Regions from separate parts of the Cellvibrio sp. QJXJ genome, predicted to be linked through region 1. Evidence: predicted binding sites of a transcription regulator. Region 1 holds the regulator's gene; each other region holds the start of a gene.

Region 1 (7,993 bases):
AGGCCGCTAAAAGCGGCAAACCGGCATTTTTAGAGCCTGAAATACGAATTTCACCAGAGAGCGGCCCGCCGCCCGAAATCAAAAACTTATCCATTGCCAACCTGAAATTAAAAGAAGATGCACCGAGGCAAAAAAGCGGAATAGCCGACTAATAATCGCTATAGCCACCGAAATGAGCGAACAAGACTGCAGCCGGAATTACTGCTGGGCCTGCCACTGCTCGGGGGTAAACGCCTTGATATAGTCCACCGCATGGATACTGCGATCGGCAAACTGGGCGCTGAGTGTAGACAACACCAACTGCTGTTTTTTAACAGGAGTCAGGCCAGCAAAAGCCGGGCTGACAATCACCAAACCTATATGATCGCCCTGCACCTCTACGGATTTCACATCACACTCAGGGATTTGGCTTTCAATCAGGGCTTTAATTTGTTCGGCTTGCATAATATTTTCCGATAATGGCTGGTTCGCACCCGGCAGTCACAGGCAGTGAACAGCCTTGGGCGAACATAATCTAGCGATAAGTAAATAAGGCGCGGAGTTTACCGGAATGTCGCCCATATCGCACTTAAAAATCCGCTCCCTGAAATGCAAAACCCCCAGTCGGGGCTGGGGGTTGAGGATAAAAAGATACTGAGGTCAGATCACAAATCACGCATCAACAAGCCAGTTGGCAATCACCTGATCAATATCACCACCATGCTTCTTCAAGCCGGCCTTGAACTGACCGCTAAATGACTGCCCAAGATTTACCCCATTGAGAACCACATTGATGAGCTTCCACTCGCCAGACTTGCCCTGCACCATAGTGTAATCAAGCTTGTGACTAGTGCCTTCAGCCATTACTTCTTGCTTTACTACAACGCGCTTGGCGTTTTTGGGATCGGTCACCACACCCGCGAGTGTAACCTTGCTATCTGCATAGCCGAGAATGCCTTTAGCCAGAGATTTCACCATGCCATCTTTAAACACTTTCAGGAACTGCGTCCGTTGCGCGGGAGTGGCCTTGCTGTAGGTGGACTTGCCCATCACTGAGGCAGCAATGAAAGGGAAGTTAACCACTTCATCAAGTACCTTTTCTACCTGCTTGAAATAGATATCGTCTGCGGTTTTAGCCGCATTTTTTTCCTTAACCAAACCGAAGAGTTCCTGTGCAACCGACTCTACAATAACTTTCGGCTCTTGATTCGCGTCAGCTGCTTGGGCAACTGTATGGACGCCGAATAATAAAAACGTGCTTAGAACAGCACCGGATATTTTGGTAAGCAGATATTTCATGGTAAAACCTTCCATTAAGTCAGATGAATTCATTCAAGTTTGCCCTGAGCCAGACTAAGGTGACCGAAACTCGGACAGCGCTAGTTCCTTATGGTGCCATTCTTTTTAAGGACATTGTGGGTGTGGCGATTTATTGAACCAAAGGGGAGGTTAACTTAACCTGAAGGCGCAGCGAGCAGGTTTGCGCGGCGGACTATAGCATTTTGATCTGCCGCTCGATAACCGCTAAAGCGGAAAAAACATCGCAGCCCCTCGCCTTGGCGAACATGACCGCTATAATGCCCTCCCGCTTTTTGGAATAGTCACATGGCCAGTTTTGATTATCTTAGCTCTGCATTACGCACTATCCGCCTTGAAGCAGAAGCCGTTAACGCATTAAGTGAGCGCATCGATGCCAACTTCACCCGTGCGTGCGCGTTGATAATGGCCTGTAGCGGCAGAGTTATAGTGACCGGCATGGGTAAATCCGGTCATATTGGCAAAAAAATCGCAGCCACACTGGCAAGCACAGGCACCCCTGCCTTTTTTGTTCATCCCGGCGAGGCAAGTCACGGTGATCTGGGCATGATCACCAAAAGTGACATAGTGCTGGCCATTTCCTATTCCGGCACATCCAGCGAAATTGTTACCCTGTTGCCACTATTAAAACGCGCGGGAATCAAAATTATCAGCATGACCGCCAATGCCCAATCCACATTGGGCGAAGTCGCTGAAGTGAACCTCGACATCAGCGTAGTTCACGAGGCCTGCCCACTCGATTTAGCCCCCACCTCCAGCACCACCGCCACACTGGTAATGGGCGATGCTCTCGCCATTGCACTGCTGGAAGCACGCGGTTTTACCGCGGAAGATTTTGCCTTCTCTCACCCCGGTGGTGCACTGGGACGCAAACTACTGCTGCGCCTCTCAGATGTCATGCATACCGGCGGTGATATACCGCGCGTCTCCCCTGAAACACCGCTACTTGATGCATTAATGGTGATGTCAGAAAAAGGCTTTGGCATGACAACCGTCATGAATAGCGATAATGAACTGCTTGGTATATTTACCGATGGCGATTTACGCCGCAGTATTGATCGCGGTGTAGATGTGCGCAGCGCTAAAACATACGAGTTAATGAACACCACCCCCAAAATTCTCCGCGAGAACATGCTCGCCGCCGAAGCATTAGCGGTAATGGAAGAAGCAAAAATAAACGTACTACTGGTCAGCAACGAACAAAAACAGCTTGTCGGTGTCGTAAAAATCAATGACTTGTTGCGCGCGGGCATCATCTAACGTGCAATTGCAGCACCACCAGGAACAGAGCATGAACTCAGAATTACGCGAGCGCGCCATACAGATCAAACTTTTATTGTTAGATGTGGATGGCGTACTTACCGACGGCCGCCTCTACTTCAGCAATAGCGGCGAAGAATTTAAATCATTCAACACATTGGACGGACAAGGGATCAAAGCCCTGCAGAAAACCGGCGTTAAAGTAGGGATTATTACTGGACGAACCAGCAACCTGGTTGCCAAACGCGCCAACGATTTGGGAATCGAGATTTTAGTACAAGGCCGCGAAGACAAGTGGAATGCACTACAGGAAATACTCCAGCATCACAGCTTTGCCTTGCATGAAATTGCCTTTATGGGTGATGACTGGCCGGATCTTACCGTTATGACACGGGTCGGCCTTGCCTTCACTGTGGCCAACGCCCATTTCAGTGTTGCCCAACGCGCGCACTGGCAAAGCAGCGAACGCGGTGGTGAAGGTGCGGTGCGCGCAGCTTGTGATCTTATAATGCAAGCACAAAATACCTTTGATACCGCCTTAAATACCTACCTCACTGGAAGCACTCACTAAATTATGGCCCTATTACAGCGCATCCAGCGATTACACCAGCATATTCCGGGCCCCTGGCTAGTCGCCTTTGCCTTGGTGGTGGTGTTTTTTGCCTTTTCACTCAGGCACAAAGACGACATTCAACCTGGCCAATATGAGTCCAGCGGTTTTCCCCAGTACTACATGAAATCCGTGGAGACACGCGAATACAGTCCAGAGGGAACACTTCGCTATCAACTAACGACACCACAAGTAACCCATTATCAAATCAGCGCAGACGGCCCTTCGGAGCACGATTACACACTCTTTGAACAACCCGCCATGGCTTTTTACGATAAAGACGCTACTGCGCCCTGGCTAGTTAATGCGCGCGAAGGTAAAAGCCAACTCAATGGTGAATTCATCCGGCTGCAGGACGATGTCGTGATTCAACAACAAACCAACTCCAATGGTGTTGTACGTATCACCACCAGCCTACTGGACCTATTCCCAAAGACACAATTCGCGCGCACCGACAAAGCTGTTAAGATGCGCAGCGCAAAAGGCCAGATGTCGGCCCAAGGCATGGAAGCAGACTTCGCCAATAGTCAGCTTCAGTTAAAGTCCCAAGTTAAGGCCGCTTATGAACCGCGCTAAATCACTGCTTAAAATACTTCCCCTGCTCGCGGGCTTATGCTGTTCGGTGACAGCTTGGGCGTTACCAAGCGACAAAAATGAAACTATCCGCGGCTCCGCTGACAACCTGACCGTTGATCAAAAAAACGGGGTGGCAACTTACACAGGCTCGGTTGAGATCCGCCAAGGCTCACTCATTATCAATGCCGACTCAATCATCATCCACACCAACAATGAAGGTGGCGTGGAAAAAATGATCGCCACTGGCAGCCCTGCGAAATTCCAGCAACAGCCGGAAGCAGAACAAGGGGTAGTCACCGCATCCGCCAAACAAATTACCTACACCCCCAACAATGAGCATTTACTACTCATTGAAGATGCTTCCGTTGAGCAAAATGGTGCCGTCATGAGTGGCCCACATATCGATTACGATCTGGTCAAAGAAGTGATGAAGGCAGAAGGCAACAACACTGGCGAAGGACAACGAATAGAGATAGTCATTCCCCCTAAATCCGCGAAACCAGAAGACCTGCAGGCCCCCTCATCCACAGCCAATAGCAACTGATTCCTATGCCTAGTTTGCACGCGCGACACCTCGCCAAGAGCTACAAAAAACGTAAAGTGGTTATCGATGTCTCTATCACAGTAGAGAGCGGCCATATTGTTGGGCTCCTGGGCCCTAATGGCGCCGGAAAAACCACCTGCTTTTATATGATCGCCGGTTTAGTACCGGCAGATAATGGCAGCGTATTAATTGATGATCGCGATATCACCCAACTGCCAATTCATGGACGCGCACGTGCCGGTATTGGTTATTTGCCACAAGAAGCATCCATTTTCCGCAAACTTACCGTCGCCGATAACATTATGGCGATCCTTGAGACTCGCAAAGACCTGAATCGGGAAGCACGCGCAGAAAAACTGGAAGCACTGCTAAACGAATTTCACATCACCCATATTCGCGACAGCCTTGGCATGGCACTCTCAGGTGGTGAGCGGCGCCGGGTAGAAATCGCCCGCGCACTGGCGACAGACCCTAAATTTATCCTGCTCGATGAACCCTTTGCGGGTGTTGACCCGATTTCGGTTAACGACATCAAAGAAATAGTCCGTCACCTCAAAGATCGCGGGATTGGCGTTCTTATTACCGACCACAATGTACGCGAGACCTTGGACATCTGCGAGACTGCCTATATCGTAAGCGAAGGGCACATTATTGCCGAAGGTGATGCCGATACAGTGTTGAGTAACAGCAAAGTCCGCGAAGTCTATCTGGGCGAACACTTTCGCCTGTAAGTTCAACAAACTCTTTAACTACCCGACAAACAACTTGACAAGTAATATTATTTGGCTACTAGGCATAAAGCTTGCTTAAGTATGTTGCTTGAAGCGCAAACCCTGACTAAACTCCACCTAACAGATGTTTTCCATCCCGCGTTAAATAAGGGTTTGTTGCTACAACAATGAAACAATCTCTCCAGCTTAAACTCGGCCAACAGCTGACAATGACTCCCCAACTGCAACAGGCGATACGTCTTTTGCAGCTCTCCACGCTGGATCTTCAACAGGAAATCCAGGAAGCGCTCGAATCCAATCCCATGCTGGAAGTTGAGGAAGGTTTTGACTCAGCAACTACCAGCAGCGATTACGAAGGCAGCGCGGACGATAAGATTGATTACACCCGCCAGCAGGAAATTGCTGCAGAATCCGGCACCGACAATAGCGCCGACTTCAGTGCCAGCGACAATTTCTCGTCATCAACCGCTGATAACTTCAACGAACCAGGCTACGGCGAATCTGAAAGTTTTGGCGAGGGCGAAAGCTTTAGCGATGGGGAATCCTTTGGTGATAGCGATGTCTATGGTGAAGGCGATAGTTTCAGCGCCGACAGCGGTGACTGGAGCGACTCGATTCCCAGCGATTTACCGGTAGATACCAGCTGGGACGATGTTTACCAAACCTCATCAACCGGCAGCTCCAGCAACTACGACAATGAAGACAATGATTTTGAAAGTCGTCGCGCCGTTACCGACTCACTCTATGATCATTTGATGTGGCAACTCAATTTAACGCCCATGTCAGATCGCGACCGGGTGTTAGCGATGGCAATTATCGACGCGGTTGAACCCAGCGGCATGCTGTCTATTACCATCGAAGAAATATTCGAAGGAATGCGTGGCGATTTTGAAGAGCTGGAACTGGATGAAGTTGTTGCAGTTCAACACCGGCTGCAGCAGTTTGATCCCTGCGGTGTGTGCAGCCAAAACTTATCTGAATGTTTATTGGTGCAGTTACAACAGTTTGACCCCAAAACACCCTTTTTGGATTCGGCAAAATTAATCGCCAAACTTTACTTGCCTATATTGGGTAGTCGCGACTACCGTCAGTTAATGCGCCGCACCAAACTGAAAGAGGCCGAGTTGAGCCAGGCCATCACCCTGATCCAAAGCCTAAACCCTCGCCCAGGCGATATTATTGCCAGTGGTGACACGGAATATGTAGTACCGGATGTGTTCGTTGAAAAGCGCGATGGCCGCTGGATTGTTGAATTAAACCCGGAAATTGCACCGCGCCTGCGTATCAATTCCAATTATGCCTCCATGGTAAAGCGCGCGGACTCGAGCAGCGACAACACATTTCTCAAGGATAATTTGCAAGAAGCCCGCTGGTTCCTGAAAAGTTTACAGAGCCGCAATGAGACTCTGCTTAAAGTAGCCAGTTGTATTGTGGAAAAACAACGCGGGTTTCTCGATTACGGCCCCGAGGCTATGAAGCCGCTGGTGCTGCACGATATTGCTGAAATTGTTGAGATGCATGAATCCACTATTTCGCGGGTAACCACCCAGAAATATATGCACACACCGCAGGGTATCTTCGAACTGAAATACTTTTTCTCCAGCCATGTTAGTACCGATAGCGGCGGCGAGTGCTCTTCAACAGCGATTCGCGCAATTATTAAAAAGTTGGTGAGTGCGGAAAACCCCAAAAAACCGTTGAGCGACAGCAAAATCACCGACCTGCTCGCGGAACAGGGAATTCAGGTAGCGCGTCGTACCATTGCAAAATATCGCGAGTCGCTGAATATTCCACCCTCTAATGAGCGCAAAACCATTTAATTATCATTAACCGGTTATAAATACGAAATTCGGAAGAAAATCACGGACGAGCTGTTAGGTTGTGCTGATCACAACCATTTTGTTTCTATCGAGAGGAAGTATCTATGCAAATAAACATCAGTGGTCATCATTTGGAAGTTACCGATTCGCTGAAAGACTATGTCAGCAGCAAAATTGAGCGCCTGAGCCACCACCACGATCGCATTACCAGTACTCACGTCATCCTCTCCGTCGACAAGTTGATTCAAAAAGCAGAAGCAACCATCCATGTCAGCGGCAAAGATTTGTTTGCGGATGCCACTCACGAAGATCTGTACGCAGCAATTGATTCATTGGCCGATAAGCTGGATCGCCAATTAATTAAGCACAAAGAAAAGATGCGCAGTCATCGCTAACCCACCCTGGAGGCAGCGAGATCATCTCCGCTCACTGCCTCAACAATTGAGAGATTCCTGGTAATCACCTCCTACCATGCAAATTCAAAATCTTATTAGCCCCGGCCGAACCTTGTGTGCCGTTGAAGGCGGCAGCAAAAAACGTGCTCTGGAACTACTGGCCAACGCCATCGCACAGGATGTTCCTGGCATTGATGCCGATGAGTTATTTCGCCGTTTGATTGGTCGCGAGCGACTTGGCTCAACCGGTATAGGACACGGCATTGCCATTCCGCATTGCAGGGTTGAAAACTGCAGCGGCACGATCGGTGCACTCCTGACATTGGCTGACCCGATTGACTTTGATGCCATAGATTCCCAGCCTGTGGACATTCTCTTCGCCATGTTAGTGCCCGAAGATGCTCATGATGAGCACCTACAAACACTGGCCGCTCTGGCTGGGGCGCTGAATAATGCTGACTATCGCCAGCGTTTGCGTGCTGCCGATAGCGATGCCGCACTTTATCAGGTCGCTATAGCGCCTTAGCAGGTCAATACCATGCACCTCGTGATTGTAAGCGGGCTTTCAGGCTCAGGAAAAAGTACCGCCCTGCATGTCCTTGAAGATGTGGGCTTTAACTGCATCGACAATCTACCAGTCAGCCTGCTACCCGCGCTGGTTGCACAAATACAAATTCATAAAGATGACCAACAGCGTTTTGCAATCGGCATTGATGTGCGCAACGCCTGGCAGGATCTGAATATATTCCCGCAGATGATAA
Region 2 (7,993 bases), 2.4 Mb from region 1:
CACTAAACGCGATAAGCGCCAGCCATCCAAATCCGGTGTTTCGACATCGACGATTAATAGATCAATGTGTTGGTGACGCAACAGACGCAAGGCTTTTTGTGCGGAGTCTACCGCATGGATTGTCTGATAATTTGCATCTTCCAGACAGGTAAGAATCGCATCCAGTGCGCTATTGTCGCTATTAACTACCAGAATACTGATGAAGGCGTGGGTATCTTGTCTTAACTTATTATCATTAAACACGCTAAGGTCTCCGCGTTACCGTGCGCGCAGCCTAGCATAAACCGTCCCTGGTTTTTACTTTTTAACGCGCTGTTGGCAGCGCGTTAAATGCCGGGTTTAGCTGAAGATTTGGTTGACGTGTTAATTGAGGCTCAGGCAACGCTTTTGGTGGGGACGGCAGCTTCTTTATCGGCGAGCTTCTCCGCACGCTTTGCACTGATCGGTTCCACTTTGCGTTGCTTCTCGTAAAGGAAGCGCAATACCGCCGAGCGATAACCGTTGTATTCCACGTTGTCCGCCAATTCCAAGCGATTGCGCGGGCGCGGTAAATGCACATCCAGAATTTCGCCCACAGTGGCGGCAGGGCCGTTGGTCATCATCACAATCCGATCAGAGAGCAGCACCGCTTCGTCCACATCGTGGGTAATCATAATTACGGTATTGCCTAGCTCGTTTTGAATTTCCATTAACGAGTCCTGCAGGTGGGCGCGGGTAAGTGCATCCAGCGCACCAAAGGGTTCATCCATCAATAATACTTGTGGCTCCATCGCCAACGCGCGCGCAATCCCCACACGCTGTTTCATACCACCGGAAAGTTCGTCGGGGCGTTTGTGCAGTGCGTGGCTCATGTGCACTAATTCGAGGTTGTGTTCAATCCATGCGCGCATTTCTGCTTTGGTTTTTTTACCTTTAAATACACGCTTAACGCCCAGCTCCACATTTTCATAGGCTGTTAACCAGGGCAGTAGTGAATGGTTTTGGAATACAACCGCGCGCTCCGGGCCTGGCTCGTTCACTTCGCGACCATTTAATACCACGCCGCCAGTAGTGGCCTGGTAAAGCCCGGCAACAATATTTAATACCGTCGATTTACCGCAGCCTGAGTGACCAATCAACGAGACAAATTCGCCTTTTTTGATTTTTAAATCCACATTTTGCAGTGCACAAAATGGACCCTTGGGCGTTGGAAATTCTATGCCGACTTTGGTTAATTCCAAGTGAACCTGGCTCATGGTGACTTCCTCAGTAATCTTTTGCTAACAATAAAAGTGTTTATCAATGTGAATAAAGCAATTCGTATGCCGTACTAATCAACACAAGGCGAATTAGCGGACTACGGCACTTTTGTCCCAATTCACATAGGTTTGAATCATCAAAATGGTGCGGTCGAGCAAGAAACCGATAATCCCGATCACCAAAATGGCGAGGCAGATACGGCTGAGTGAATCAGATGAACCGTTTTGGAATTCATCCCACACAAATTTGCCCAGCCCCGGATTTTGCGACAGCATTTCGGCAGCGATTAATACCATCCAGGCGATTCCGAGAGAGATGCGCAGGCCGGTGAACATCATCGGAATGGCGGAAGGCAATACAATTTTTGCTACGTGAGTAAACCAACCCAAACGCAGTACGCGGCTGACGTTCACCAAATCTTTACTGACACCGGCAACGCCAACAGCGGTATTAATCATGGTGGGCCAGAGTGAACAGAGGCTCACCGTTAACAGCGAAATAATGTAGGACTTGGAAAACATTGGTGAATCGGAAACGTACACCGCGCTGACCACAATGGTGACCAGTGGCAGCCAGGCGAGGGGTGATACGGGTTTGAATAATTGGATCAATGGATTGATTGCGCTGTATAGCGGTTGGCTCAAGCCAATCAGGATTCCCACCGGGATGGCGATGAGTGAGGCCACCAGAAACCCGGAGAGTACGGTAAATAAACTGGTGTAGATTTTGTCAAAAAAAGTTGGGCGGCCATTAAATTCGCGCACATCAAGAGTGGCGTTAGGGTCTTTGGCCAAAAGTTCGGCATTGCGCTTTTCCTGACGCTCGTAAAATACAGCTGCGCGTTCCTGTTCTGCCTGATATTCATCCACCAGGTTGCCCCATTGCTCGTAGACTTGTTTGGGTTGGGGGAAATCACCCAGCGAGGTTTTTATATTGGGCGCTACACCGTGCCACAACATCATAAAAAAAAGTACTCCGACCAAGGGCATTAAAATGCCAATCAATACCTCGCGCCATTTAATCGCTTTAAATTGTTCAAGTTTCAGGGTGGCTAATTTATTGCTCATGATCGTTTCCTCGGGCAGCCCGCTGAATCAGTATCAGCGGGTGCACTACAGCGGTTGCCAAAAAATTAAATCGTTGGTGTTGCAGTGAATTATTGAATCCTGTCGGTATTAAATGCGGCGGGTCAGTGACCCGCACAGGCAATTAAATTTTTTCATCACCTTTCAAACCAATAGGAAACTTGGTCAGGTAGTCGTTGGGTTTTGTTGCATCAAATTGCACGCCGTCAATCCATACAGTTTCATCGGGGGTGCGAATACCGGTAAAGGTTTTGAAATCAGGGAAATCGCTAGCCGCCATTTTTCCTTCTTCAATCAAGTCAGCTGCGGCTTGTTGATAAATTTCCGGAGCAACAGATTTTTTTGCCATTTCCATATACCAGCTGTCGGGTTTGGCTTCAGGAATTTGACCCCAGCGACGCATTTGAGTCAGGTACCACACTGCATCTGATACATGTGGATAAGAGGCGTTGTAGCGGAAAAATACGTTGAAGTCCGGTGTTGGGCGCACGTCTTTGCGCTCGTACTCAAACACCCCGGTCATGGAGTTGGCGATAACTTTATAATCGGCACCTACATAGTGAGCAGCGGAAATCATTTTTGCACCAGCAGAGCGATTGGCGTTGTTGTTTTCATCGAGCCATTTGGCGGCGCGAATCATTGCCTTCACTACGCGAATACTGGTGTTAGGATTTTTTTCCAGGAATTCTTTTTTCATACCAAATACTTTATCGCCAATTTTGTTGTGCACGGCCATTACCGGCACACCAATACCGCGAAATACGGCTTGTTGATTCCAGGGTTCACCCACGGAATAACCTTGAATTGTGCCCGCTTCCATCGTGGCCGGCATTTGCGGCGGCGGGGTTACTGACAACAAAATATCGGCATCAATTTGTCCGGTGGTGTCGCCTTTGTGCGGTGCATATAAACCGGGGTTAATTCCGCCGGCGGCAAGCCAGTAGCGCAAGCCCATGTTGTGAGTGGACACTGGAAATACCACGCCCATTTGGATGGATTTACCTGCGTCTTTCATTTCATCCACAACAGGTTTTAGGGTGCTGGCGCTAATAGGATGAACTGGTTTTCCATCGGCACCCACGGGTACATTTTTTTTCATTTTTTTCCAAATTTCATTGGAAACTGTAATGGCGTAGGTGTTCTGCGTCATGGTGAATGGAAACACCAAATCCGCTTGCGTGCCGTAACCGATATTGGCGGCAACAGGTTGTGCCAGCAGCATATGAGAGCCATCCAGCTCACCGGAAATTACCCGGTCGAGTACTACTTTCCAATTCGCTTGCGCTTCCAACTCAACGGTTAAACCTTCATCGTCAAAATAACCATTTTCATAGGCAACCGCGAGGTCAGCCATGTCGGTGAGTTTAATAAATCCAAATTTCAAATCGGTTTTTTCCGCTGGGCCAGTTGCTGCTTGTGCCGCGCTGATAAGCGAAATAGTTGCTGCAAGAACAGCAGCCGTTTTTTTCAACGGTTTTAGAAAACGTGAGACTGCATGCATTTTTTTGCTCCTGACTATTGGTCTAAAAAACTAAAAAAATTATTGGGAAAATCTGGTTGTTGCTGTGCAAGTACTGCTAATCAAAAAAACGTTTGGTAATTAGCTCTATTCAAACACTGTGCCAATTCCAGTAATGCATTTTTATGGCGCATTAAATTGGATTTTGATTCGTGTTTTTTTCGCTTTTGCACGCGCGCGGAACACAAAAAAATGCACTGCTTTTTTTTGGTGCCGTGAATGCACGATTTGATGGTTGTTGGCTGGTGCTTGGTTGTTGGTGTGCCGCACTTTATTGGCGCAAAATCGCACTAGTGCGGCGCAGCAGGGGAAATAGCAAACCCGAATCGGGTGAGCGGGGAGGGCGAAGTCATTTTAAAAAGTGTTTTAAGTCAATGGGCTAGCGATGGTTAGGTGTCAGCGCTCGCGCTGGGCAGCGTCTATACTGGAGTACAGATAGAACCCATGATAAGGATAAATAACGATGAAGTTGTGGCGGTTTTTGCTGGTTTATCTCTGCGTTGGCCTCTGGGGCTGTTCCTCGGTGGTGCAAAAAGTTCCGTTTTTGGCCGAGCAGGGCCCAATTGCCAAGGCGCTCTCGGGAGAGTTGATTCTCGGGCGCCCTTATACGGCTGCAGATTTACCTGACCACGAGCTATTTGAATTGACGCCGGAGATGGAAAACTTTGCTACCAGCACCGTCGCGGGTATTAGTGCGGCCGATAAAAAAGCCGAGGCATTGCATCGTGCACTAATGACATCGGTGCAATTGGGCGGGCGCGGCATTACTTATTCGGCTTACACCACCAATACCGGCATCGATGCTTTTGAAAAGCGCCAGGCCAACTGTTTAAGTTATACGTTGCTTTATGTGGCCATGGCGCGCCATCTAGGGCTGAAAGCAGAGGTTAATGAAGTGATATTGCCGCCCACCTGGGATATGCGCGAGGGGGATACCTATCTATTTATGCGGCATGTGAATGCCAAGGTGTTTATGCCCAGTACGCCGCGCACCTGGATCAGGGCAGTGAACACGGCGGATGTGAGCGACATTGTGGTGGATTTGGAGATGCGTCGCTTTCGTGCGCACTACAAACAAAAAGTGATTGGCAAGGATCTGGTGGCAGCGCAGTTTTATTCCAACCGCGGCATGGAGTTGGCGGCAGAGGGCGATATCCGCGCGGGATTTCTGTATTTGCGCAAAGCCTTATTGATGAGCGAGGAGCCGAGTTATATCTGGAGTAACTTTGGCAGTTTTTATCGCCGCCAGGGTTTTATGGCGGAAGCTGAGGCGATTTATTTGCACGGGTTAAAGGTAAACCCGCGCGATTACACCATCATGCACAACCTTGCCGGCTTGTATAAGGACACGGGCAATCTGGCACAGCACCAGTATTATCAAGAGCGGGTGCGTAAACATCGCAATGCCAACCCCTATTATATTTATCGCCGTGCGCTGGAGGCGAGCGAGCAACAAGACTATGCCAAGGCATTACAGTTAATTAAAAACGCCATAAAAAAAGAGAAAGACGAAATTCGTTTTTATCGTTTGGCGGTCACTATTTATGATGCCTTGGGCGATAGTGAAAATGCGGAGCACATGCGCGATAAGGTGTATCAGCTCAATACTATTCGTTTCTGACAATCACTAGCTGGATGCTGCCCACTTTGAAACCCCATTTGCGCAGGGTGGATTCGTTGAGCAGTACCTTGTTGTCCACTTGCCACATCCAATCCTCTACCCGCAGTTGTAGTGGCGAACCCTTGTAGGCAATTTCCAGTACATAATCCAGTTGCATCGCATTGCCGCTCACCTTGGCTTTGCCGGTGCCAATCACATCGCCTGCGGTGGCGTTGTAACCGTCGCCATTGGGCGTGAGTGTCCAGTTGCGAAACTGCACTTCGCCGTCATCAAATACAAACCGCTCCTCCAGTGTACCCACGCCGTTTTTCCAGTAGGCATTGATTGTTGCATTGAAATAGCGCGTGACCTTGCCGCTGCGATCCTTGAGTACACCGTGAGCGCTCAGCGAGCCATTAAAAAAAACGCGCGGATCAAGCTGCGGAGTGTTTTGGGTGTAGTCGTCGACACTGGAGGTAGAACATGAGGAGAGCATAAGTATCAGGCCTGATAAAAACAGCAATTTCCAAGGGGCGCGCATGGAGTTGAGCCTTTCGTGAATGAGTTGTGTCCGCCGTACAAGCGGTCTTGCCATTACATACGCCGCCGTGTGCAGGGGGGATCACCGGTGCGAGTAACAGGGTAAAAGACTGTAATTGTCCATTTGCCTATATGGACTCGGGGCAACTCAGGTACTAGTCTGCCGCTGCTCTGCTATTCCCTGCAGGGCTATAACAACAAACGGCGACAACGAGGAATCACAATGAAATTATCCCTTTTGGCATGGGCAGGTCTGGCGACTGCGCTGGTGACGAGCAGTGTGCAAGCGGCCGAATGGCGCTCACTGTTTAACGGTAAGGATCTCACCGGCTGGCAGCCTTATGTGAGTTTTCAGCCTGAAACCAATGCCTATAACCTGGTTTCCAAACACACCCCGCGCGGTATTAACAACGACCCCAAAAAAGTGTTTAGCGTGGTGGATGGCCTGTTGCGGGTATCGGGTGAAGAGTGGGGTGGTTTGACCTCGCTGGAAGAGTTTGGCGCTTTTCATTTGAAGTTTGATGTGAAGTGGGGCGAGAAGAAATGGTCGCCACGCTTGGATGCCCCGCGCGATAGCGGCCTGCTGTATTTTGCCGTAGGGCCGGAAGGCGCCCAGAGCAGCCACTGGTTGCGCAGCCACGAGTTTCAGGTGCAAGAGGGCGATAGCGGCGATTATCACAGCCTGGACGGGGTGATTATTGACGTGCACGCCACCGACACCAACATTGGCGATTGGAAATTCTACGCCTATGACCCCAAAGCACCGCTGCGCAAAGATATCGCCGCGCGTGTATTGAAGCTTGGTCTCCACGAAAAACCCAGCGGTGAGTGGGACACCATGGAAGTGATTGCCGATGGTGAAACACTAATCCATAAAGTGAATGGTCATGAAGTATTTCGCGGCTTTAATTCCCGTCACAAGGTGGATGGTAAATACGTCCCGCTGGCGCGCGGCAAGTTGCAAATCCAATCCGAAGGGGCCGAGACTTTTTATCGCAATATCCAGATAAAAGCACTGGATAAACCGGCGGCGGAGTATTAAGTCGCGCTTGATTAAATAGCGGCGCGCGTGCAGTCTGGGCTCATTACCTCACGAGGATTACTTATGAGCCCCTTCTATTCTTTCTCCGCCGAATCCCTCACTGGTCAGCCTGTGCCCATGGCTGACTACCAAGGTAAAGTCGTGCTGGTGGTGAATACCGCCAGCCAGTGCGGCTTTACCCCCCAGTACGCCGGTTTGGAAAAGCTGTACCAAACCTATAAAGATCAGGGTCTGGTGATTCTCGGTTTCCCCTGCAATCAGTTTGGCGGGCAGGAGCCGGGCGATGCCGCTGAGATAGCCCAGACCTGTCAACTCAATTACGGTGTTACCTTTCCAATGTTTGCCAAGGTGGATGTAAATGGCAGCGAAGCCCATCCACTGTTTCAATGGCTCACCGATGCAGCGCCAGGTATGTTGGGCAATGCGATCAAATGGAACTTCACCAAATTTTTAATTGGCCGCGATGGTAAGGCGATTAAACGTTTTGCCCCTATCACCAAACCGGAAGCGCTTGCGGACTCCATTCGCGCGCAATTGAATCCCTGATTTTAATGAAGGCCCGGTGTTAACTTATGCGTTTTGCTCCCTCGCTGGCACTGACGGTCATCGCTTTCGCAGCGGGCTTTTATGCGAGTGAATATCGCCACACAAAAGTTGCGCCCTCCGATCTTGCCCCAGCCTTAACCGAGAACCCGGCGACCAGTAGCTCCACTACCAATGCCGCGCATTCATCACCATCATTGAATGAGTCGCTTGATAAATCGCTGGCCGCCAGTTCTGCCATCACCCAACAACCGTTTTCCAGTCTTGCCGCATTAACCCCCCTCGAGCAGGCAACGCGATGGATCGCCACCGGCAACTATGGGCAAGCGGTGCCCTTACTCGAGCAGCTACTGCAAACTGATCCGCAATTGGCGGAAGCCATGCGTTTACTGGCGCGGGTTTATGAAGAGCAGGGGCAACATGAA
Region 3 (7,993 bases), 1.5 Mb from region 1:
CATCAGAAGCACGCACGCCATGGTGCCCTATGGCATATAGCCCTCAATTCTTAGAGTGTATGGCAGCTTATGAAAGGCGTAATGGATCTGTTGAGGAAGTTGTCGTTATCGGAGTACGGCCGCCTACTAGCACAGCTGGCTCTGATTATTTGCTCACAAGTAAAAGATCAGTGCCTCGTGATATGCAAGGACGTGCTGTAGATCGTGAACAGTTTTGTCGAACTGAGGAGGGACATATTCTTTCAACCAAAGCTAATTGTGAGTTGAGCGCAGCTGAGCGAGATGAAACAAGACAAAGGGATCACTGCTCCAATATTTCGCTCTCATGGAATGGAATCGGCTGGACCAATCCATGCCGTGATAATTCCGCGCTTACCTATAGAACAGATATGGCCCGCTGTCAAAAATATTACCAGGACAATATGAATGGCTATAACGCAATTTGTAGAAGATAATTTTTAAAGGAGCTATCTTATGCCTAGTGGAGTCATTATGCAGCCTAAAAACTCATTTAAATTGCTAGTTGTTGCGTTAACTATTGCCATGGTTAGCTACGTAGCATTCACAGGTTTGAAACAATCCAAATTGTCTTCTCAAGCCATTCCATCTGCAAACCACAACTCAGATTTGCCACCTAACCCACCGCTGGAAAAAATTAGTCCATTGAGTGTACCTAAGATTGCAACGCAATTTGAGACTTTTTTCGGTGATCCCGCTGACGCAGCGGAGATTACGAAATGGTATGCGGAGCGCGGCAAGTTTATTTCAGCTGAAGGTGAGTCCGAATACATAAGTTACAATCAAGAAACTTTGGAAAAGCTCGCTGAAAGTGGAGATATTCGCGCCATGCAAATGCTGGCAAAAATATATATGGATCGCGAACATTTTGAGCGGTATGGTTTTGATGCGGCAAAAAAACAATATTGGAATGCTGCTGTCCATGGCTCAACTGAAGCTTTGATTGCTCTTGCAACTTTAGAGAAAACCACAGTATATGACTTGGCTACGGATGAAGCAGACAAGAAATCTAAAGCTTTAGAAGTATTGGCACTTTATAAGGCTGTAGAATTACGTGGCGACTTATGGAGTCCAGAAAATCAGGTTCCCACGTTCAAAGAAATGAATCGTATAACTTTATCGGAAGCTGAGTTAGCAGCAGTAGATCAACGAGCAAGACAGATTTATAGCCATTTGCAACAGCAACGCAGCGAGATGGGGCTGGGCGACTTTGATGATTCTATGCCTGAATCAGTTAAGAAGTTTTTTGAGAAAATTAAAAACCATAATAAATAACTAGTAGGTAAATAAAAAAGGCTCCTACTAAGTGAGTTTGGAAGGAGCCCTTTTATTCATATGTGCCGTCCTAGATAAAAGTTGATATTTTCAACCTCCGTTGAGGAAGGTGTTATTAATCCCATTATCAAACGCACCTAGCGTGATTATTCTCTCGCCTTTAAGTTAACTCTTGTTGATCATCGAAAAAGGTGGATGACCTATAAGCAAGCTCAACTCGTTATGGCGTACAAGGCAAATCAACAGTCTTGTGCTGGCTGCGCAAGCATGTTAACTGGATTGCTCATCAGGATAACCAACCACCGCTAGAGGTTGTCACAAACCTCTCCCCCTTAACACTCGAGCAGCGCATTAAAGAATTGGAGCGGTGACTCGCCAAAACCAACAGAAAGCCGAGTTTTCGAAGCTGTAGTGGATGTACTCAGGCGCGACTATGAAGTCAGTGCTGTAAAAAAGCCGCACGGCACTTCATTCAATGGATATTTACTTCGTGTGCGAAGTACCGCTATGGGCACATTTCTGCCCTTCAATTCGTTGCGGTTCGTAAACTCACCACAACCTACGGACAAAAACTCGAAGCTAATCTTTTAAATCTCAAACAGCCAAGTCGATCATCCTCTCGCGATGCAGCTTTATGATGTGTGCATCCGGATAAAATCGGTAAGGCATATCTAGTTTTTTACCTTCGTAACGTAAAAAGTAATCTTGAACCATTTCATCTTTCTGCTTTTCTTTGATCTTGGATGAGAGCACCAATCGAAACTCCTCATCAAACGAAATTAAATGCCGATCAAACGCCTTGTCATAAAGTGCATTCAACGCAATGCCATTAGTAGGATCTGCTCTGCGCGATTCATCTTCCGCCCACGGAATAATATGGCTCGCTACCAACAACTCAGGAATTGCTAAGCCAGAAATTGCACAGCGGTTGTTGTAGCTTTCTAAAACGGTTTGACGAAAAAAGCGCTGCACACGGCGCACTTTAACTTCGCGGATTGTTTCAGTTGGGCCTGTGGGAAATACGAGGGGCTTTTCAGTTGCAGGCGTGATTAGTTCGGTGGGAAGTACGCGCGTTTCATAAAGCGCTTCGGCTTTGTCGGCCACTTCAGTGGCGTTGGTCATAAACGCATCCCACAAAGCGCGGTCGGCTTTGCTGGCACCGGCTAAACCTTTTTGTGCGAGAGCGGGATCGAGGCTGGCGAAGTTGCAGGCTTTCATCGCCACAGCCGATGGCGTGCGGCCAATTATCTGGGCGAGTTTAATAATCTCGGGATTGGTCTGATGCAATTTGCCAAACGGCGTGCGGCAGTAGAGGTGCAGCGTTAATAGCAGTTCGTCTTCCTGCCAATTATTCGCCATGGTGTGGCCTGCATGCTGCTTGGGTGTTCTTGTCCATTCGATTATCCATCACCAGTTCGTGTCGTCGGATTCTCCACTATAGACGATGGTTTTGGGAATACACGGCATTACACATGCCTAGGGATCATTTTCCTGACGTCACGAAAATGGTCGGTTTGGTTTGAGAAAACTCGGATTTGTTCAGTTTGACTGAACAAATCCGCTAAAAGTTAAACCAGCCCATCAAGAACGAATCGAACCTATCGATTACGCGTACATATCCTAATCCCCAAAAACAAAAACGGCCCCCGAAGGAGCCGTTTTTGGTCAATCTGTGTTTGGTTTATTTGCGCGCGTTACGACGGGCAAAACCTAAACCGATCAAACCTAAACCGAACAGCGCAAGAGTGCCTGGTGCTGGAACTTCGGTTTTGCTCAGGGAGACGTTGTCGAGCATGATGCCGATGTTGTCGCCGCCAGCGTGGTTAAACACGATAGAGTTAGCAGTGTTGCTGCTCACGGTGAAGCTGCGGGTCACGGTTTGCCATGGCGCGGTGGGGCTCAGGGTGAATGATTCACTCAGGAATCCACCCAGGGCCAGGGTGAAGCTGTCCGCAGATCCGCCACGTTGGTTGCCGGAAATGTCGAAGCTCAGGTTGTAAGTACCTGCGGCAAGTGATAACAGCGAGCTGGTCAGTATGCCGGCATTACCACTTGAACCGTCCAGATCCACACATTTGCCGCTACCGCCCGCACAGGTGATGCCCCAGCCGTTGGTATTGGCGACGACATCAACGCTACCGCCGGATACACTCCAGTTGCTGAACGCGTTGTAGTTGAGGGTGGAAGTGCCTGCTGCACCCGCTTCTGCGTCAAAGTTGTCCTGAAAAATGATGCCTGCGTTGGCGCCAACACTGAAAAGTGCGGCTGCGCCAAGGCTGATGAGTTGTTTGATTTTCATAACATATTCCTGATGTAAGTTATTGTGACAGGGTATGTATAGCAATTTTGACGCCATAGTCGCAAGTAATTGATTCCTATCAGTTCATTGAATTTGGCAAAATCACAAATGCATAATTACCCGACACTTTTTGCTGCCAATCCGGTTTTACCCCGGCAAGCCTTCAAAAATCAGCGAGCGATGGATGGCAAAACCCGCTTGCGCGCCATCGCCAATGGCAAAGGTCACGCTGCCCATCGCCCGGCCTAAATCGCCGCAGGCAAATACACCGGGGATTGAGGTTTGTTTGAAATCGTCGGTTTTCACATAAAACCCTACCGGGCTTTCAGCCAGTTCGCAGCCTAACTCCTGCGCGATGGGGCTGGCGGGTTTGGTGAGTGAAGCGACAAACAACCCCGCCAATTCCACCAACCGGCCGTTGGCGAGTTTCACCACGGCGGCCTGCTCGCCGGTAATTTCGGTCACGGCTTCGGTTTCCAGGCGCACATGGCGTGCGGCCAGTTGTTTTAGCTGGAGTTCATCCGGCGTAAAACAGTTGTTGGTGAACAGCGTGGTTGGGCCCCAATCGGGAATTAATAACGCCTGGTGCAGCGAGGCTTCGCTCACCGCGAGTACGCCGAGTGGGCCCTGGTTGAGTTCGTAGCCGTGGCAGTAGGGGCAGTGAAAAACGGTTTTGCCCCAGCGGTCTTGCAGCCCGGTGATGGCGGGTAAGTGATCGCTTACACCGGTGGCGAGCAGCAGGCGTTTGGCGCTCAGGGTTTGCTGGTCGCGGGTGGTGACTTGGAATAAATCGCCGACTTTTTCCGCGTGCTCAACGGTTCCTTCTATCCAGCTGAGGTTGGGGTAAAGCAGCAGTTGGGCTTTGGCTTCGCTGGCGATCAGTGCGGGGGATTTGCCGTCCTGCCCCAACACGCCGTGGGAATGAGCGGCAAAACGGTTGCGGCGGATTCCGGCATCAATCACCGCCACTTGGCGTCGCCCGCGCGCCAATTGCAGTGCGCCCGCCATACCGGCATAGCTGCCGCCAATCACAATCACATCAAATGTTTGCATGGTTTACTCCTCGGGAAAAATGGCGTGTTCATGGCTACCGGAGAAGCCACGGGCTTGCATGCGTTGGTGGAAATCCTCGCTCAGCTGCGCGAGGGTGACGCTGCGGAAATGGTTGAGCAGCAGTGTTTCAGCTTCTACAAAGGCGTGGTTGAGGGCGCTATTCACTGCCGCTTCTACCAAACAGCCCGGTGCTTCGGTGCGATTACCCATGGCGAGCAAAGTGGGTTCGTCGAGCGCGAGGTAAATGTCGTGCAGGGTGATGGTGTCCAGCGCGCGGCAAATCTGCCAGCCACCGCCGTGACCTTTGGCGGAACAAACCAGCTGGTGTTCGCGCAAACCGGCGAGCACACGGCGGATAACCACGGGGTTAGTTTTCATCATATTGGCCAGTGCTTCCGAGGTCATGGGCACATTGGTCTCGGCCATATGCAGCAGTACATGGAGCACGCCGGAGAGGCGGGAGTCGCGTTTCATATTTTTCTCCATCAGGCTTGGGTTTCACGTAATTCAAGTTGTTACGTGAAAGGTAGCGCAGATGGAATCATCATGCAACTATTAATGTTGCGTGATGTGGAGTTGGCAGAACCAACCCTGGATTCTTATCAGCCCGCCAAACGCGCGGCGTATTCCTGCTCCAGTTGGGTGTGCACTCTCCAGAAACCGGGCGGGGTTTTGCCGTTGAGCACATCGCGCAAAATATTGAGATGGGTATGCCAGCCACCGGCGACACTCAGGCGCTCGTCCGGGTTGGTGAGGCGGCGATGGGTGACGGTCAGTTTGACCTGATCCTGCTCTGGCGCCAGCTCAAAACTCACCTCCGATTCCACCTCCGAACCGGCATTCCAGATATAACTCAGCAGGCGCAGCGGTTCGCAGGCGGTGACTTTGCCGAGCATGGGCACATCGCCCGCGCAGCTGCTGTATTTGGGTGGCGGAATATCGTGTTCGGGTGAGAGTTCGGAATTGCGGAAAGTATGTTCCACCTTGCCGCCGATTTGTTGCTCCACGTTACCCGCCGCCAGCCAAGTGGCGCGTTTGTCGGAATCGGTCAGGTATTGCCAGACCCGTTCAATCGGGCCGGGCAGCAGGCGTTCAATGCGCAGGGTATCCGGGGCGGTCAATACACCATAGTCGTTCATCTCAATCTCCTTTGGCCGAAGCCTGTTGGTGGACAATGAAGGGTCTGACTCGGCGAGTATCGACCCGGTTTATTCGGTTGGCTTTTTCGCTTGATCGTCCGCCACTAGCGCGGCAGTCAATGCATCCAGCCGTTGGTTCCAGAACTGTTCGTAGTGGCGCAGCCATTCGATACCGCCGTGCAGGGGGCGGGTATCCAACGCACAGGTGTGGTTGCGCCCCTGCACACTGCGCACTACCAGCCCCGCGCCTTCCAATACTTTGATGTGTTTGGAAACCGCCGCGAGTGTCATCTCAAAGGGTGCTGCCAGTTCGCTAATACCGCAGGGCGATTGCGCCAGCCGCGCCACCATCGCCCGGCGCGTTGGGTCGGCAAGGGCATGAAAGACAGCATCGAGTTGATCGTTCTTATTGTTTACCATGTGGTTAAGTATTCTCCTGAATAAATCTATTGTCAACCATTTGGTTAAATATAATTCTTTTGTGAGTCAGCAGTCGAGCGTTATAAAACGTAAAGCGTGGTAAAGGGCTGGTTGCAGTGACGCTTATCACTATCGTCCCTGCCTTGCGCCATCTATGCTTGGCCGTGGTAAATCTGACAATAACAATGCAAAGAGGTGTTTATGCTGAAGCTTGGTAAATTAATGGCGATGGTATTTTTGGGCTGCTGTGCACTGGTTGCGCAGGCGGATGAGGCGGTAAAAATCCACAAGGCGATTCAGTTTGCCGCGCCCGACAACTTCCCGCTCACGCTGGATATTTACGTGCCGCAGACGGGCAAAAAATCCTACCCGGTGCTGGTGATTTACCACGGCGGCGGTTGGCTGGTGAATAACAACTCGATCATGCACGACATGGCGACCAAGGTGGCGCGCGACGGCGACATGGTGGTAGCCAATATGAACTATCGCCTGCTGGGCGATCAGAGCAACACGGTCACCATGAACCAGATTATTGAGGACGTATTCGGCGGCCTGCTCTGGGTGAAGGAGAATATTGGCCAATACAGCGGCGACCCTACCCGGGTGGCGATTACCGGCGACAGTGCCGGCGGCCATTTGACCACTATGATTCTCACTCGTGGCCGCCAGTTGGAGAGCGATGGTTACGCGGGTGCGAGTTTGGGTTTCAAGCCTAGCTATTTACCCGCAGGCAAAACCGCCGAACAAGTCGCCCGGGAGGATGGCCTGAAAGTGCAGGCGGCCGTGGTCAGTTATGGTGCATTTGATCTCTACGCGGCGGCAAAAGGCGGTTTTGAATCGCCCGGCAATATGTTTTGGAAGTTTGGCAATGCGGAGCCGCGCGGCCTGTTTGGTAAAGACATTAACGTGAACGACAACCCGGAGCATTACAAAGCGGTATCGCCCATTTATTTTGTGCCCAAGGCCAGTGAATACCCACTGCCACCACAATTTGTGCACGTGGGCAGCCTGGACAAAACCACGCCACCCGCCGCGGCGCAGCACTATGTGGACTTACTGAAAGCGGGCAAACAACCGGTGGAGTACAAGGTTTACCCCAACAAAACCCACGCCTATCTGGATAACGGCTGTAACTGGGCGGGCAGTTGTTTTGATAAAGATGCGCTCTGGCCAATGGAGGACATCATCAACTTCCTGCAAAAAACGCTCAAGCTTTAAGCCTTCACGCGCGGACGGGCAGCAATTTTTCAGCAATGGTTCAGTTTTTGCTGCCTAGTCTTGTACGACATGTCCGCTGGAGGGATTAATCGTGAAAAAGTCGGTATCGGTATTGGCAGGTTTGTTAGTGATGTGGGGCTTGGTGATGGTGGTAGTGCCAGAGCGCACCCCGCCATCCAAACCGAACGCGGTAAACGCGGTGTTTTAAACATTTCGTTATCGTCCTCTGACGAGTCATTTTTCCCTGCCGGTTAATGCAGGGGTGTTTTGCCCCTGCGTGCACGATCTTTCACGCGATAATGATGGCTATATTCATCATTTTGCTGAAAAATCGCTCCTTTGATGCATATATCCATCATTTTGATCAAAGGTTTGTAATCCCTTCGCAATGAAAACACCTCTCGCAATTTTAAATTCCACTTTTGGCTATCATGAATTTCGCGGCCCGCAAGCGGCGGTGATTGATGCGTTAGTTGCCGGTGAAGATGTACTGGTGCTAATGCCCACTGGTGGCGGTAAATCCCTGTGCTACCAAATTCCAGCGCTGGTGCGTGAAGGTGTGGGCATTGTG
Region 4 (7,993 bases), 1.3 Mb from region 1:
CACCAGATTATCTAATGGCGTGTATAGCTTTTGAAACAGGTGAGACATTTAGTCCCAGTATTAAAAACGCGGCGGGAAGTGGCGCTGTTGGTTTAATACAATTCATGCCTCAAACAGCCACATATTTAAAAACTAACTCTTCTGCACTGGAAAAAATGTCAGCAGTGGATCAATTGGATTATGTAAAAAAATATTTCAATACATACAAAGGAAAATTACACACACTGGAAGATGTATATATGGCAATACTTCTTCCGACAGCCATAGGAAAACCTGTAGATCATATTTTTTTCAGAAAAGGAACCAAAGCTTATGAACAAAATATTGGGTTGGATAAAAATAAAGATGGAAAAATTGTGTTGAAAGAAGTCGCTGAAACAGTCAGAAAGATGTTTGAAAAGGGAATAAAACCTGGATACATGGGATAAAAAATGAAAAAGTTAGTGATTGCATTCATTGTTTTTTTACAGCTTATCGGAGTTGTTGCTTGTGCCGAAACTAAAAGCTGGAATGGTACATATATATATGAAGCGGATTATGGCAAAAACTACCCGGGTACGCCGATGATCGTGGCTTATACCCTGACAATCGGGCCTGCTAGTTGTTTATTGGAGATAAATGGTTATCAAACTGCCCAAGAAATAACCTGTAAAGTATTGCAGAGAAAATCTGAAATAGAGGTTCATTTTATAGCGTTTAGCGAAACCTCCATGCAGAAGTTTAAGGATATCTATCAACAAGATACGCTGTTATTCACCTTGGAAGAAAAACAGAATACTTTGCTTACGCACTGGAAAGTATTGAACCCGGAAGCTACTATCGCTGAAGATCAGGTATATTTTCAAAAGTATGAATAGTTGAAAGAAGTAAATGATTTCTGTCTTAATTATAACATTTTAAGTTTATTAGAGGACCGAATTCGCAAGGATTCGGCTTTTCTTATTAAAAAATGAAATAAGAAAACTTCTATAATCCCAAAAATGAATTTCAAGCTGGTCTACAATAATACAGAAGTCGTAATAACAGCGATCCAACCTTGAATTAACTGCTTAGTGAGACGGATTTAACGATGACAGAAGTAAAGACACCTAAGGTACTGCTAACGCAAATTGAAGATGCTCTGGAAGAACGTCAGAGCCATGATCGTCGCCAACAGCATAAAGGCATCCCGCAGGACATCCCCAGGGATCGCCGCCAGGGCGACCGCCGTGCGCATAAAAAACATGGCTAAAACGAATTAAAAAAGGGGCTAATTAGCCCCTTTTTTATTGCGGGTACGCAGCCAATAGCTGTTGCCGGTTTATCCCTAATTTTTTCAAGCGCGAGGCAAGGGTAGTGGGTTTGATACCCAGTAATTGCGCCGCACCATCCGCGCCATAAATTTTCCCACCGGTGCGCAGCAGCGCATCCAGTGTTGCCTGGTATTGCATCTGGCGACAATCCTGCTCGGTCAGTGTTTCAGTCGGCGGTTGAATCGATACTTGGCTGGCTTGTTGGAGTTGCGGTAGATCATCGAGCACCAATTTATCGCCCTGGCTGAGAATGACCTGCCGTTCGATACGATTCTCCAGCTCGCGAATATTGCCCGGCCAGTGGTAGGCCTGCAGGCGTTGGATTTGGGCGAGGGAAATTTTAAGCGCGGTTTTGTGAAACCGCTGGCAGGTGGCCTGTAAAAAATGCGCGACCAGCAGCGGTATATCCTCCAGTCGTTCGCGCAGCGGTGCCGAGCGGATGGGAAAAACATTCAGGCGAAAATACAAATCCTCGCGGAATAACCCCTGTTCAACGCGCTGTTTTAAATCGCGATTAGTGGCCGTTATTACCCGTACATCCACCTTGCGGGTGATGGATTCACCTACCCGCTCAAATTCTCCATCCTGTAATACGCGCAATAATTTTCCCTGTAACGCCAATGGTAATTCGCCGACCTCATCAAGAAAGAGTGTGCCGCCATCGGCAACTTCAAAGCGGCCCATGCGTGCGCTCACGGCGCCGGAAAATGCACCGCGTACATGGCCAAAAAATTCGCTCTCAAACAATTCCGGTGGAATAGCTGCACAATTAACCCGAATCAACGGGCGCTGATTGCGCTCACTGGCACGGTGAATAGCGCGTGCGATCAATTCCTTGCCCGTGCCTGACTCTCCGGTAATCAATACCGTGGCTACAGTGGGTGCGACCAGTTGAATCTGGTAATTGATCTGCTGTACGGCGGGGCTTTTACCTACAATAAGATGGGAGCTAAACCCCTCGCTGATTTCCTGTTGCAGATAGGCATTTTCAAGTTCCAGTTTGTGTTTCAGCTGGCCAACTTGTTCCAGCGCCAAACGCAGCTCTTCCATGGTGGAATGCAATTTTGCTTGCGCGCTTTTACGCTCCGATACATCGCGAAAAATGACTACCGCACCCACCCGTTTACCCTGATCAAAAATCGGCGTACTGGTGTACTCCACCGGTACCGGATGGCCGTCGCGACACCAAAACACTTCATCATCCACACGTCGTACCGTGCCATCGTGAAATGCCGCAAAAATCGGGCAGTCCTGTACGCAGTAATCCGAGCCGTCGTTATGGCTGTGATGAATCGCCAAATGAATATTGTTACCAATCAGTTCCTCCGCCTTCCAGCCTAGAATCCGCTCCGCCGCCGGGTTGACGAAGGTGGCGCGCCCTTCAGCGTCCACACCATAAATACCTTCACCCGCCGCATTCAGGATCAGTTGGTTTTGCTGTTCAAATTGTTGGAATACCTGGGTAATCGCCGACATAGCAGGAGTGGATTGATGCTGCGCGGCGGAGTGATGGACTGGGCAGGGCAGGTTGCTCACAGAGGATCCCCTTGCTGGATGCGGTAGGTGGTGGTTGAGTGAATACACACCAGCTAATACAACGAAAAATCGTGCCAAGCTGAACGAAATTTCGTGAGTCACGATTTTTCGTTGTTATCGTTTCCCGCAATAATAAAAAATATCCTTAAAAATCAGTCAATTACGAAAAGTTAAGAGGTTGGCACGGGGCTCGCAATAAGCCTTGTAGCAAGTCAACGCAAGTTCCGGATTTTTCATTGATTCAGCGCGTCGCCAAGTGTTGGTGCGTGCATGCATACAAAGGGGGCGTTATGAGCGATAAAAGTTTGGGTGATGCATACAGCAGCGAAACCTCATTGATTCACCAGCGTGGTTGCCATTGCGATACCTGTCGCCTGGGGGCAGATAACCGTGCCTATTCACAGGCTTTGGAACAACAGGCAGAGCAATACGCCCGGGTGGATTCAATATCGGCGGATGGGAATTTAGGTTCCAGCGAAGCGGTGATGGACCGTGTTATTGAAAACGCCATAGTGCGCGCGGTGTTTAATCAGGATGATCACGGCCGCCGTCGTTTTATTCGTGCGGTAGGTGGCGGCACCCTCGCCGCCGCGCTCTCCTCGGTACTGCCCATGGCGGCGATTAAAGCGGCGGCGCAAGAAGCGGGCGGTCCGCTGGAAAAGAAAAAACTCAATGTTGGTTTTGTGCCTATCACCTGTGCCACGCCGATTATCATGGCGCAGCCCATGGGTTTTTATGCCAAACACGGCTTGGAGGTGGAGGTCATTAAAACCGCGGGTTGGGCCGTGGCGCGCGATAAATCCCTCGCCGGTGAATACGATGCCTCGCATATGTTGACGCCCATGCCGCTGGCGATGAGTTTGGGTATCGGCTCAACCGCCAAAAATTTCATTATGCCGGCGGTGGAAAATATCAATGGCCAGGCGATTGTGTTGCATGTAGACCATAAGGATAAACGCGACCCCAAGCAGTGGAAGGGGTTTAAATTTGGCGTGCCTTTTGAATTTTCCATGCACAATTTTTTGCTGCGTTATTACCTCGCCGAACACGGTTTAGATCCGGATCAGGATGTGCAGATTCGCGTAGTACCGCCGCCGGAAATGGTCGCTAACTTGCGCGCCGGTAACCTCGATGGCTACCTCTCGCCTGACCCTTTTAACCAGCGGGCGGTATGGGAAAAAGTCGGTTTTATCCACACCCTCACCAAAGATATTTGGGATGGTCACCCCTGTTGTGCTTTTGCTTGCAGCCAGGAATTTGCGCTGACCCATCCCAACACCTATGGCGCGCTGCTTAAGTCAATTGTGGAAGCGACGCACTATTCCTCCAAGGCAGAAAATCGCAAGGAAATTGCCGCCGCGATTGCTCCCGCCAATTATCTCAACCAACCCGTGCAAGTTATTGAACAGGTGCTGCTGGGCCGCTACGCCGATGGTTTGGGCGAGGTGAAAAATGTGCCCGACCGCATCGACTTTGATCCTTTCCCATGGCACTCCATGGCGGTATGGATTCTCAGCCAAATGAAGCGCTGGGGTTATATCAAAGGCGCGGTGGACTACCAGACCATCGCGCGTCAGGTTTATCTCGCAACCGATTGTGAAAAGGTGATGAAAGAGTTGGGTTATGCCGTTCCCACCAGCACCAACAAAAACTATTTCATCATGGGCAAAGAATTTGATTACACCAAGCCGGATGAATACATCAACAGTTTTCCAATTCGCAGGGGTTAACCATGAGTTCACTTAACCTGCGTGCGCTGCTGGTATCGCTGAGTTTTCTGGTGTTGGTGCTGGGCTTGTGGGAATTTTCCTCACAAGCACCAGCGGCCAGTGAAGCGCAATCGGAATATGAATTGCTCATGGGCGGTGCGGAACAAGAAGCGCGCGTGCCGCCACCCTCGGCAGTGTTAGTGCGTGCGTGGGAAGAACTGCGCAATCCTTTTTACGATGCGGGCCCCAACGATAAAGGCATAGGTATTCAACTCGGCTATTCGCTATATCGCGTACTGAGCGGATTTTTTCTCGCAACAATTATTGCATTGCCAGTGGGATTTTTAATTGGCATGTCACCGCTCATGTACCGCGCATTAAATCCCTATATTCAAGTGTTGCGCCCCATCTCACCACTGGCGTGGATGCCACTTGCGCTGTTCATTATTAAGGATTCAGAAACCTCAGCAATTTTTGTGATTTTTATTTGCTCCATTTGGCCGATGTTATTGAACACCGCATTTGGTGTAGCGAATGTGCGTGAAGATTGGATCAATGTTGCACGCACTCATGAGCTATCACCGTTACGCACGGCGTTCACCGTTATTTTACCCGCAGCGGCGCCGACTATTTTAACCGGCATGCGCATTTCTATCGGTATCGCCTGGTTGGTTATTGTCGCTGCCGAAATGTTGGTTGGTGGAACCGGGATTGGTTACTACGTGTGGAATGAATGGAATAACCTGGATTTAACCAGTGTGATTTTTTCCATCCTGATGATTGGTCTGGTGGGCATGTTGCTGGATATGGCACTCACTGCCGCTACCAAATTGGTCCAATACGAGGAGTAGTGGAATGAGCCAATCTTTTTTACAAGTTCAACAACTGGCGAAACGTTTTGTATCAAAGCAAGAAACACTCACCGTATTTGAGCAAGCCAATTTTACGATTGAGAAAGGCGAGTTCGTTTGCATTATTGGCCATTCGGGCTGCGGCAAATCGACCATCATGAATACCCTCGCCGGTTTGGATGTGCCCACTGAAGGCGTAGTGATTATGGATGGCCGTGAAGTCAGCGGCCCGAGTTTGGAGCGCGGGGTGGTGTTTCAAAATTATTCGCTATTGCCCTGGTTAAGTGCGCTCGACAATGTGATGTTTGGGGTGGGGGCTCGCTGGCCACAATGGAGTAAAGAAGCAGTTCGCACTCACAGCCTGCGCTATTTAGCGATGGTGGGTTTACAAGGAGTTGAACAGCGCAAACCCGCGCAATTATCCGGCGGTATGCGCCAGCGAGTTTCCATCGCTCGCGCCTTTGCTACCCAACCAAAATTATTATTACTCGACGAACCCTTTGGCGCCCTGGATGCATTAACTCGCGGCGTGATTCAAGACGAGCTAGTGAATATCTGCAGCGAAACTCGCCAAACGGTTTTTATGATTACCCACGATGTCGATGAAGCCATTTTATTATCGGATCGAATCTTATTAATGAGCAATGGACCGGGCGCGGTGATTGCAGAATCGGTGGTGGTGGATTTGCCCAAACCCCGTAAACGCGCCGAAATAATTCATCACCCCGGTTATTACACCATTCGCAATCATCTGGTGGAGTTTTTAGTGAAGCGCTCAAAAACCTTTACTAAAAATTCTGCGTGCGATGAATTCCCGATCAGTGTAAATCCGCTAGACCAACCATCAGTCGAGCAATCGACACCTGTTAATCAACTTTGTTAATGCCTGAGGAAACCACTATGAAAAAGCAAGACGTTGTAGAAGCCATTGTTATCGCCAAACAAAAAATGAACCTGACGTGGGAAGGTGTTGCAGAGAGCATTGGCATGTCGCCGGTGTGGACCACCTCGGTCTGTTTGGGCATGAACAGCGCGCCGGCGGATAAAGCGGAAGCGCTGTGCAAAGTGTTCGATTTACCGGAAGCTGCCAAAATTGCATTGATGCAATGCCCCAGTAAAAGTTGGGAACCGAATGTTCCGCAAGATCCGTTGATTTATCGTTTGTATGAAATGATCGGCGTATATGGCCCAACGATTAAAGAAATCATTCACGAAAAATTTGGTGACGGCATTATGAGTGCGATTGATTTTTCCATGGAAATTGGCAAAGAAGAAAATCCGAAAGGTGATCGGGTGATCATCAATCTCAATGGCAAATTCCTGCCCTACAAAGCCTGGTAATCATTATGAATGTGCAATCCGCTGTGGATTTAACAGCCGTTATACCCCGGCCGCCGTTTCCTCCATTCACGGCAGAAACGGCGCTAAAAAAAGTACAAGCGGCGGAAGATGCCTGGAATAGCCGCGACCCCGAACGTGTTGCTATGGCTTACACGCCGAACAGTGAGTGGCGTAACCGCGATCAATTTTTTTCCGGGCGTGAATCTATCGTTAAATTCTTGCAAGCGAAGTGGAACAAAGAGCTGGATTATCGCCTGAAAAAAGAATTGTGGGCATTCACTGAAAATCGCATTGCGGTGCGTTTTGAATATGAATGGCACGATGCCGAAGGGCAATGGTTTCGTTCTTATGGTAATGAAAATTGGGAGTTCGCTGAAAATGGATTAATGCAGCGACGTTTTGCGAGTATTAACGATGTGAAGATTAGCGCAGAGGAAAGAAAGATCTTATAACCAAAGGTTGTTATGTACCATCGGTGCAAACCTTGACTTGTGGTTGGAGTCTCGGTTGGTGCTAACCAATCTTGCTAGTATCAAAACTGTTATTGGCAAGATTGGTTAAAGCGCTATGAACACTACATTATTTTTTAGAAGATCCCTTTCCATTTTTGCACTCTGCCTTTTAGTGTGCGGTGGTGGTTTAGTGTCCTGTGGTGGCGGAGGTGGGGGTTCATCCGGAAACTCAAATCCATCGGCGCCCGCGAGCCCATCTTCCGCTAATCCTGTATCCAGCACTAGCGCAAGTAGCATTTCTTCCACACTGAATAGCGGCGCTAATTCCTCAAATAGTTCACTCGCTGCGCCACAAAATATTTCTGCCATCCCTGGCACCGCGTCGGTCACGCTAACCTGGAACGCCGTCGCCGGTGCAACTGGCTATCGTATCTACTATGCATCCGAAGCCAATATTCTGATTAACAATATTGCCAGTTTTGCCGATGGAACCCAGGTAGATGATGCAACGTCGCCGCATATTATTACCAACCTGCGCAACGGCGAAACCTATTATTTTGTGGTGATCGCACTCAGCGGAAATCAGGAAAGTATTGCCAGCAGTGAAGTCAGTGCAACACCGGCTGTCATTGATTTAACCAAACAGCCAACCGCGCAGGAGGTGTTAGTCGTTGAGTTAATAAATCGCGCCCGCGCTAATCCTGATTTGGAAGCGACCCGCCTGGGAATCGGTTTAAACGATGGCATCACCGGCACTCAAATTACCAACTCACCCAAACAACCGCTTGCCCATAATTTGTTGTTGATTGAAT

Evidence for each region. Region 1 encodes sigma-54, which starts transcription at its own class of promoters, with help from an activator protein. Its sites were predicted from a motif close to TGGCACANNNNTTGCNNT; they were not measured.
Region 2: the regulator sigma-54 is predicted to act here: its motif matches at 3,932-3,949, upstream of NNX04_RS18940 (CmpA/NrtA family ABC transporter substrate-binding protein).
Region 3: the regulator sigma-54 is predicted to act here: its motif matches at 3,631-3,648, upstream of NNX04_RS15095 (PEP-CTERM sorting domain-containing protein).
Region 4: the regulator sigma-54 is predicted to act here: its motif matches at 3,008-3,025, upstream of NNX04_RS14365 (CmpA/NrtA family ABC transporter substrate-binding protein).

What each region holds. Positions count from the first base shown of each region.
Region 1 is NZ_CP101662.1:2,019,638-2,027,630, forward strand. It holds gene murA (UDP-N-acetylglucosamine 1-carboxyvinyltransferase) at 1-94, opposite strand, end outside; gene NNX04_RS08770 (BolA family protein) at 199-444, opposite strand; gene NNX04_RS08775 (MlaC/ttg2D family ABC transporter substrate-binding protein) at 652-1,311, opposite strand; gene NNX04_RS08780 (KpsF/GutQ family sugar-phosphate isomerase) at 1,585-2,556, shown strand; gene NNX04_RS08785 (KdsC family phosphatase) at 2,588-3,127, shown strand; gene lptC (LPS export ABC transporter periplasmic protein LptC) at 3,131-3,742, shown strand; gene lptA (lipopolysaccharide transport periplasmic protein LptA) at 3,729-4,286, shown strand; gene lptB (LPS export ABC transporter ATP-binding protein) at 4,292-5,017, shown strand; gene NNX04_RS08805 (RNA polymerase factor sigma-54) at 5,185-6,837, shown strand; gene hpf (ribosome hibernation-promoting factor, HPF/YfiA family) at 6,942-7,232, shown strand; gene ptsN (PTS IIA-like nitrogen regulatory protein PtsN) at 7,309-7,758, shown strand; gene rapZ (RNase adapter RapZ) at 7,771-7,993, shown strand, end outside.
Region 2 is NZ_CP101662.1:4,376,012-4,384,004, forward strand. It holds gene NNX04_RS18925 (two-component system response regulator) at 1-243, opposite strand, end outside; gene NNX04_RS18930 (ABC transporter ATP-binding protein) at 375-1,235, opposite strand; gene NNX04_RS18935 (ABC transporter permease) at 1,329-2,306, opposite strand; gene NNX04_RS18940 (CmpA/NrtA family ABC transporter substrate-binding protein) at 2,449-3,825, opposite strand; gene NNX04_RS18945 (transglutaminase domain-containing protein) at 4,307-5,464, shown strand; gene NNX04_RS18950 (DUF3833 domain-containing protein) at 5,451-5,939, opposite strand; gene NNX04_RS18955 (3-keto-disaccharide hydrolase) at 6,207-7,025, shown strand; gene NNX04_RS18960 (glutathione peroxidase) at 7,089-7,571, shown strand; gene NNX04_RS18965 (aspartyl protease family protein) at 7,598-7,993, shown strand, end outside.
Region 3 is NZ_CP101662.1:3,483,358-3,491,350, forward strand. It holds gene NNX04_RS15075 (hypothetical protein) at 1-455, shown strand, start outside; gene NNX04_RS15080 (hypothetical protein) at 475-1,293, shown strand; partial or broken gene NNX04_RS15085 (IS3 family transposase) at 1,408-1,563, shown strand; partial or broken gene NNX04_RS22920 (IS3 family transposase) at 1,620-1,758, shown strand; gene NNX04_RS15090 (HNH endonuclease) at 1,888-2,652, opposite strand; gene NNX04_RS15095 (PEP-CTERM sorting domain-containing protein) at 2,975-3,592, opposite strand; gene NNX04_RS15100 (NAD(P)/FAD-dependent oxidoreductase) at 3,740-4,645, opposite strand; gene NNX04_RS15105 (RrF2 family transcriptional regulator) at 4,649-5,119, opposite strand; gene NNX04_RS15110 (SRPBCC family protein) at 5,248-5,784, opposite strand; gene NNX04_RS15115 (ArsR/SmtB family transcription factor) at 5,854-6,204, opposite strand; gene NNX04_RS15120 (alpha/beta hydrolase) at 6,406-7,422, shown strand; gene recQ (DNA helicase RecQ) at 7,811-7,993, shown strand, end outside.
Region 4 is NZ_CP101662.1:3,309,636-3,317,628, reverse strand. It holds gene NNX04_RS14385 (lytic transglycosylase domain-containing protein) at 1-428, shown strand, start outside; gene NNX04_RS14380 (DUF5991 domain-containing protein) at 432-857, shown strand; gene NNX04_RS14375 (hypothetical protein) at 1,070-1,231, shown strand; gene NNX04_RS14370 (sigma-54 interaction domain-containing protein) at 1,266-2,828, opposite strand; gene NNX04_RS14365 (CmpA/NrtA family ABC transporter substrate-binding protein) at 3,119-4,558, shown strand; gene ntrB (nitrate ABC transporter permease) at 4,561-5,388, shown strand; gene NNX04_RS14355 (ABC transporter ATP-binding protein) at 5,393-6,271, shown strand; gene cynS (cyanase) at 6,289-6,729, shown strand; gene NNX04_RS14345 (nuclear transport factor 2 family protein) at 6,735-7,181, shown strand; gene NNX04_RS14340 (fibronectin type III domain-containing protein) at 7,297-7,993, shown strand, end outside.